Regions from separate parts of the Sedimentibacter sp. B4 genome, predicted to be linked through region 1. Evidence: a T-box and tRNA genes for the amino acid it is inferred to sense, from the RefSeq annotation. Region 1 holds a T-box; the other holds one or more tRNA genes.
The links. The T-box of region 1 lies ahead of BN358_RS21175 (valine--tRNA ligase). A T-box ahead of a tRNA ligase gene usually reads a tRNA of that ligase, here a tRNA-Val.

Region 1 (4,443 bases):
TCAAGGTGCTCCTTTGCCATGGAAGTCAAAAGCGTAAGAATTGCATTGACAAATAGAGAAAACACCATACCCACCAGGATTATGGTATTGTTTTCCAGGTTTTTGTCCATTTTTGATGCAAACTTCACTGCCGAAAAAACAGTGACCAACCCGAATGTTAATCCCACTGCCGGTAATGTGAATGGTCCAAGAAAAGGTATGGAAAATCCTGTGACTATAACAAATGCCGCACCCAGTGATGCTCCTGAAGAAACCCCAAGTGTATATGATGATGCAAGAGGATTTTTAAGTACTGACTGCATTACAGTTCCGCTCACAGCCAGTGCTCCTCCCACAAGAAATGCAAGTATTGTTCTTGGCAGTCTCAGATTCCATACAATTGAAACGGAAACTTCCTTCACATCCGGATTAAGTGGTAATCCAAATGTTTTGCCGGCTATTATATTAATAATGTGGCTTCCGGGAACATAAATGCTCCCTAAGCCGATGCCCATCATGATTACTATTATGCATATAATGATGGACAAAATTACTTTTATTTTAGTTTTCATTTTTTAAATACTTCCGGATACACATCTTCTGCCATTTCCTTCAATGCTTTAACAACATTGTGGTTTGATAGAGAGCTTGCTGAATTGTCGATGTAATAAACATCATTGTTTTTAACAGCAGTCATGTTATCCCATCCAGCTCTTGATTTTATTTCTTCAGTTGGATTTTCAATGTAGCTGACATTTGTAAGTATTATGTCCGGATCTGCTGCTACAACAGATTCATCTGATACGGAAATCCATTTTTCCTGATCAGCAAATATATTTTCTGCACCGATAAGTTCAATCATTTCATTTAAGAATACTCCGCTTCCAAAGCTGTACAGATTTGGTGCAGCAGCTATTTCAAAATAAACTGATTTCTTTTCTGTTATTTTTGAAGAAAGTTCAGTGATTTTAGCTATTTCTGTCTTCATTCCCTCAACAAGTTCTGTTCCTTTTTCTTCATTCTTCAGGGATTTAGCCAGGAACATTATGTCTTCGTATATTCCTTCCATGCTGTCGCTTGAAGGTATGTATGCCAAACAAATTCCTAAGTCTTTCACAGGCTTGAAAGGATCGCTTCCATCACTCTTGCTCATTCCTGATGCAATAACGAGGTCAGGTTCAAGGGCAACGAGCTGTTCAACATCAGGCTTCATTATGTCAAATAGAGGCAGATCTGCGGGTATTCCTTCTATGTCTTTGGAATATTTGTCAACTGCAATTAGTTTGTCTCCGTAACCCAATGCTACAATAATTTCTGTATTTGAAGGGGACATGGATATTATTTTGTTTACTTCTTCAGGAATTGTTATTTCATTGCCTGCCCTGTCTGTTGTAGGGAGACTTAGTTCATTTGACTCTTTATCTGGAGTTTGCTGTTCTGTTTTGTTTGTTGGTTCCTGCACTTTTTTTTCAGGAGCCAGATATTTGGAACATCCCGTCATTGATGCGACTATCAAAAGTATTGATGCCATTGTAAATAATTTCTTTTTCATAATAATCCTCCGGTTTATTTTAAACACCTTTGCAATAAAAAAACGTTCCGAATAAACGAAACGTAAATTACCACAACCAGCTGGAGTGAATATCCAATTTATTTTGCTATCGCTTTTCTTCCTGGAAAGCATAGCATTTGCGGTATTTACGCAAATAATACTGGCAGGTTTTCCGACTCAGAGGTCATAGCAATTTTTTACCTTCCCAGAAGAATCCAGTGGTTGCATGTGCATAAAAATCGCTCTCTCATCACGGCAGCAGGACTGTTTAGGATTTTAACCTAATTCCCTATTATCGCTTGCGCGCACCAATATCGAAAGATGTTTAATTGAGTAGAGTATATTATAATTAAGCATTTTTGTCAATTGAAGATTGATTGGAAAAAATGAATTTACGCATACAAAAAGCTTAAATAGTTATTGACAAAAGAACATATTTTTAATATTATGGTAAGTAATTAAATATTTTGCTATGAAGAAGAGGAGTAGGTTCATAAACTTTACAGAGAGTGAAATCCATGGGTTGAAAGATTTCATAAGAACATGTGGACTGAAGGTAGCTTTGGAGCATTTAATCTGAAACAACAGTAAGATTAAACGGGTTGCCGTTATAAAATTAAGAGCCAGAAATGGAAATTAGGTGGTACCGCGGGTTTTCTCGTCCTTTTAGGATAAGAACACCCGCTTTTTGTATGCCCTAACCCAATTGTTGCGAGCGATAGCGAAGCAAGAATTGGTGGTAGGTCAGACACAATGAGTTCCGTATGATTTACCCAATTTATTCGACCGTAGGGAGAAATAAATTGTTGGTAATTCAACCGCAATGAATTCTAAATTTGTGCGAGCGGCAGTGAGCAGACAAATTTAAGAATGAAACTGCGAAAATTATGCGACGTGAGGAGCAAATAATTTGGTGAACGAAACTGCGCTGTGTTGATTCAATCAAGCAGTGTTGAAAGAATTATTGATGAATGAGACAGCGATATGTCAGACCATTGGCCGCACAGACGCAACAAGAACCAGCACAAAAAATAAAACTAATATTAATATAAGGAAAGGAACTAGTTATGACAACGAATATACCAAGCAAGTACAATCCAAAAGAATTTGAAGATAAGATTTATGATATTTGGATGGAAGAAAACTGCTTCAGAGCAGAAGTTAACAAAGACAAAAAACCATTTACAATTGTGATGCCGCCTCCAAACATAACAGGACAGCTTCACATGGGGCATGCACTGGACATGACTTTGCAGGACGTTTTAACAAGATGGAAAAGAATGCAGGGTTATGAAGCTTTATGGCTTCCGGGATCTGACCATGCCAGCATTGCAACTGAAGTAAAGGTTGTTGAAAGACTTAAAAAAGATGAAGGCAAGACAAAAGAAGAAATAGGAAGAGAAGAATTCTTAAAACGTGCATGGAAGTGGAAAGAAGAATACGGCGGAAGAATTGTTCAGCAGGTTAAGAAGCTTGGAAATTCATGCGACTGGTCCAGAGAAAGATTCACCATGGATGAAGGCTGCAACGAGGCTGTAGTTGAATTTTTCATTAAGCTTTATGAAAAAGGACTCATATATAAAGGAAACAGAATAATAAACTGGTGTCCTGACTGTCACACTACTTTGTCAGATGCAGAGGTTGAGCATGAGGACATTCCGGGAAAATACTACTATGTAAAATATCCATATGTTGAAAATCCTGACGAATACTTTGTTGTAGCAACAACAAGACCTGAAACAATATTCGGAGATGTTGCCATAGCAGCTCATCCTGATGATGAAAGATACAAACACCTCATTGGCAAAAAGGTTATAGTTCCTCTTGTTGGAAGAGAAATTCCAATAATAGGAGATGAGTATCCTGACATGGAAAAGGGAACCGGAGCGCTTAAAATAACTCCATGCCACGACCCTAACGACTTTGAAATTGGGCTTAGACACAATCTTGAACAAATCAACTGCATGAACGAAGACGGAACAATGAATGAAGAAGCCGGAAAATACAAAGGAATGGACCGTTTTACATGCAGAAAGGAATTTGTAAAGGAACTTGAAGAAAATGGATTCATGGTAAAAACAGAAAGTACTGATCACAACGTAGGAACATGCTACAGATGCCACAACATAGTTGAACCAAGAGTTTCAGACCAGTGGTTTGTTAAGATGAAACCTCTTGCTGAACCTGCATTAAAAGCAGGAGACAACAAGGAAGTTGAATTTGTTCCTGAACGTTTTACAAAAATTTACACTCACTGGCTTGAAAACATAAGAGACTGGTGCATTTCAAGACAATTGTGGTGGGGTCACAGAATTCCGGCATACTACTGCCAGGAATGCGGAGAAATAATGGTTCAAAAGGATGCTCCTCATAAATGTACTAAATGCGGCAGCACAAACATCAAGCAGGACGAAGACGTTCTTGACACATGGTTTTCATCAGGTCTATGGCCATTCTCAACATTGGGCTGGCCAAACCAGACAGAAGATTTCAAATATTTCTATCCAACAGATGTACTTGTAACAGGTTATGACATAATATTCTTCTGGGTTGTTCGTATGGTATTTTCAGCCCTTGAAATGACAGGAGAATCTCCTTTTAAAAATGTATTTATTCACGGTCTCGTAAGAGATGCTGAAGGAAGAAAAATGAGCAAGTCTCTTGGTAACGGCATCGACCCATTGGAAGTTGTTGGCCAGTTCGGAGCAGACGCTTTGAGATTCATGCTCATGACAGGAATTTCACCTGGAAATGATACACGCTTTAACAATGACAGGCTGGAATCAAGCCGTAATTTTGCAAACAAGCTTTGGAATGCATCAAGATTTGTTCTCATGAACATTGATGGCGATTTAATAGATGAAGAAACTGCAAAAGCAAACTACAAGACAGAAGACAAATGGATTATTTCC
Region 2 (4,443 bases), on a different contig from region 1:
GTATTTCAGGATTTTTTATCAATGCTCTGGCTATTGATATTCTTTGCTTCTGGCCTCCGGAAACTGAAACTCCCTTCTCGCCAACAAGCGTTTCATAGCCGTGCTTAAACTCAATTATGTTGTCATGGACAACGGCACTTTTTGCAGCTTCGATGATTTTGTCCATATTGCCGGTTCTTGCTCCAAAGTCAATGTTGTTGGCAATAGTATCTGAAAACAAGAAATTGTCCTGAGGAACATATCCTATGTTTTTTCTAAGGACATTAAGAGGTATATCCAGGATGTCACTATCTCCTATGAACATTGTTCCTTTGTCAGGCTCGAAAATTCTAAGCATGAGGTTTACAAGAGTTGTTTTGCCGCTTCCGGTTCTTCCGATAATACCAAGGGTCTGTCCTTTTTGAACGCTGAAACTGATATTGCTTAATACATTTTTATCTGTGTCTGGATACTTGTAACTGAGGTTTTTTACATAGATGTTTCCGGTCAAATTGTCTAAAGCTGAAGTTGTTATGGAATCTGTGATTTCCACAGGCTCGTTGAGGATTCTTTCAACCCTCTCAAGTGAAGCAGCTCCTGTGTTGAAAAGATTTATTGTCATCCCTGTTGCCATCATTGGCCATACAAGCATTCCAAGGTATTGAATGAATGCAGAAAATTCTCCTATGGTTATTCTGCCCTTTATAGTGATATAGCCGCCGTATCCAATGGCCACAGCCAATGCAATGCCTGATATCATCTGCATGAAAGGATGCATGAGTGTTTGAATGACACTTAATTTTATATTTTTGTCATATGAATTCTTGTTCCACTTTTCAAAGGAACTGATGGACTTGTCTTCTTGTACAAATGATTTGATGACTTTAATACCAGACAGATTTTCCTGAACATAATTGGATAAGTCGGCAAATGACTCCTGTTTTTTTGTAAAACGGATTTGCAGTTCTCTTCCCATAAATCTGACAGAAATTGCAATAAGCAACAGCGGAATAACAGCTGCAACTGTAAGCAAGGGATCGATTTCAGTTACCATGTTGTAAATTGTGATTGAACCAAGTGCAACAACGTCAAACAAAGTTAGTATACCAGGGCCCAAGGCCATTCTTACTGCCTCAAGGTCGTTTGTCATGTGTGCCATGATTTCTCCTGTTCCGTGCTGATGATAAAACTTGGCAGACATTTTTTCAAGATGATTGAACATGTCATTTCTGATGTCTCTTTCAATGCTCCTGGATGTTCCAAATATGAAGTATCTCCACAAAATTCTTCCTGCATAGATTGTTCCTGCTATTGCAAATAGTTTTAATATAGAGCTTTTAATAAACGCAGCATCAAAGCTGCCAAGATCTACACCGTCGATTACTTCGCCGACAATTATGGGAACCCTTGTCTGTACAACATCCACAATCACCAGTGCTATTATTCCGAATATATAATTTAATAAGTACTTTTTGTAAAATGAGCGTATGTAACTGCTCTTCATGAGACCTGAAGGTCTGTTCTCTTTTGCTACTGTCTTCATTGCTTCCCCCAAAAATGATATATTTATATTATACTATTTTTAATTGTAATTCCTAGCACTTTTTACATTATTAAAGAAAAGCATCATTATTTTGAAATTTTTATTTATATTTTTAAATTTTATTGCTTTAAACTGCAATGCATTTCTTTATAAAACAAGGGGTTGAATTTACTTTTTCAATCAACGCTTTTAACTGCAAAATAAAAATTTTCGTAAACGCAAAATAAAAATTTTCATAAATGTAATTGACAACTTAATAAAAATATGGTAACATTGTCATTGTCGTGGGAGCTTAGCTCAGTTGGGAGAGCATCTGCCTTACAAGCAGGGGGTCATAGGTTCGAGCCCTATAGTTCCCATTCAAAGATGTTTTAAAAACATCTTTTTTTATTTTTTGAAACAGCAAGTATTGACAAATAACCTCAGGGAAAAAGTTTAATATAACAAATAATTTGAATATCAAAATATTTTTGTTGTATTTTATTTATGAATCTGCTAGTATTTAATTAAAGTAATTATTGCATTCGGAGGTTTTATGATCACAAATAAAATTAATGTAGGATTGTCTACAACATATGAAAAAGTTGTCACCCCTGCAGACTCGTATATAACAAAATCCGTAAAAATAGAAAACCTGATGTCGACGCCTTCATTACTGGCAACTGTAATAGAAATATCTTGCATCATGCTGAAGAAATTTATTCCTTCTGAATACTTGACTGTGGTCACTAACTTTCAGTCAAATCACATGCATCCAACAATGGTAGGAGAAAAGGTGATGTTTAAAATGACTGTTGAAAGCATTGAAAACAATCGAGTGAGCATGTCGTTTGAAGGATATGACTGCAAAGGTGAATTCTGCAGCGGTATATTAGAAAAAGCCATTGTTAAGGAAGAAAAACTTATTGAAGATGCAATCAGCAGAGTAAATGTATATAAAGATTGGTTAACAGTTAAAATGGACGCGTAGCGTCTTTTTTTATGTAAAAAGTTTAATATAGAATAAATATAATAAATTTTGAAAATATTTTTAAAATAAGGGTTGACAAAACATATTCGGCATCATATAATCGTATAAAAATCATCAATTATGTATAATTTAATGATTGGAAGAGTAAATTAAATAAAGCTATCAGCGAGTCGGAACAGAGTGTGAGTTCGGCAGTGAAATTTAATTGAAAAGAATCCATGAAAAGATTCTCAGAAGTAGCAGTATGAGAATACGGTTCAATACCGTTAAAATGAAAGAGCGATTCTGTCTAAAAAAAGAGTGGTACCGCGGTGACAACACTGCCTCTTTATTAGCAGATTTTTTTATGCCCTAACCCCATTGTTTCAGCGGTTTTCTGAAAGAATGGCGGCAGGTCAAACGCAATGAGAACCAAATTTTTTCGAGCGACAGTAAGCAGAAAAATTTGAGTTCGAAACTGTGATATGCCCTAACCTATAGTGCGCTCTACAAAAGAAATTAATATTTATTAAAAATCAACTAACGAATAATTATGCTTCATCAAATATTAAAAATTTTAGATTTAAAAATCGGAGGATGGAAGAAATGGAAAAAGAAAAAGTAGTATTGGCATATTCAGGCGGATTGGACACATCAATTATTATACCTTGGCTAAAAGAAAATTACGATAATTTAGATATCATAGCATGCTGTGTAAATGTAGGCCAGGAAGACGACATGGAATTTGTAAAGAACAAGGCATTGTCTTCAGGTGCAAGCAAGGTTTATATTCAAAATGTGGTAAATGAATTTGTAGAAGAATATGTTTACAAGGGAATTAAGGCAAATGCTATTTATGAAGGGAAGTATCTTCTGGGAACTGCCTATGCAAGACCATTGATAGCAAAAAAACTTGTTGAAGTGGCTCACAAGGAAGGCGCTAAATACATTGCCCACGGCTGTACAGGAAAGGGAAATGACCAGGTTCGTATTGAAACTGCAATTGCAAGTCTGGATCCTTTCATAAAAATCATCGCTCCATGGCGTATTTGGGATATTACATCAAGAGAAGATGCAATTGACTATGCAGAAGCTAAGGGAATTGATTTAAATGGAATAACAAAGAAAAGAATTTATTCTCGCGACCAGAACATACTTCATATAAGTCACGAAGGCGGCATGCTTGAAAATCCAGCAAATGAACCTGACTTTGACGAACTTCTCATGATGACAAACACAGTTGAAAAGGCACCTGACAAGGCCGAATATGTTGAGATAGAATTTAACGAGGGAATTCCTGTCAAATTAAACGGTGAAAAATTAAACGGGGAAGATATGCTTAAGGCATTGAATAAAGTAGGCGGAACTCATGGCATAGGGGTCATTGACCTTCTTGAAAACAGACTTGTTGGTATGAAATCAAGAGGAATTTATGAAACACCAGGGGGAACATTGCTTATTGAAGCTCACAAATACCTTGAAAGCTTCGTGCTTGAAAAAGAAGCAGCTCACTTTAAAGAAACAATCAGCAGCAAGTATGCAGAGCTAGTATACAATGCAATGTGGTTCAGTGGGCTGAAGGATGCTTTTGATGCATTCATAGACACAACTCAGAAAAATGTGACAGGAACTGTTAAACTTAAACTTTACAAGGGTACTATAAAGTTTGCAGGAATGACATCAAAATATGCTCTATACAACGAATCAATTTCTTCATTCAGTACAGGCGATTTGTATGACCAGAAGGATGCAACAGGATTCATCCACTTGTACAGTCTGCCGTACAAAATTCAGGCTTTAAATGAAATGAACAACAATAAGAATGGTTCAACTGAAGTTGTTTACACGTTTAAAGAGTAATAACAAAATAAATAGATTTAACTAATAGAGAGAATTTTTCTTGTATTATTGACAAACCGGTTTTTCACAAACTATTGGGGCTAGCCACCGGAGGACACGAGGTCCTCCCCTA

Region 2: it has a tRNA-Val gene. The T-box ahead of BN358_RS21175 (valine--tRNA ligase) is inferred to sense a tRNA for this amino acid. The anticodon was not compared.

Annotation. Positions count from the first base shown of each region.
Region 1 covers NZ_CANG01000963.1:21,205-25,647, reverse strand. Annotated here, with positions in the region: gene BN358_RS21185 (iron ABC transporter permease) at 1-551, opposite strand, end outside; gene BN358_RS21180 (ABC transporter substrate-binding protein) at 548-1,531, opposite strand; cobalamin riboswitch at 1,676-1,859, opposite strand; T-box leader at 1,995-2,200, shown strand; gene BN358_RS21175 (valine--tRNA ligase) at 2,599-4,443, shown strand, end outside.
Region 2 covers NZ_CANG01000957.1:13,745-18,187, reverse strand. Annotated here, with positions in the region: gene BN358_RS19690 (ABC transporter ATP-binding protein) at 1-1,522, opposite strand, end outside; tRNA gene BN358_RS19685 (tRNA-Val) at 1,809-1,881, shown strand; gene BN358_RS19680 (thioesterase family protein) at 2,058-2,492, shown strand; T-box leader at 2,616-2,823, shown strand; gene BN358_RS19675 (argininosuccinate synthase) at 3,078-4,331, shown strand.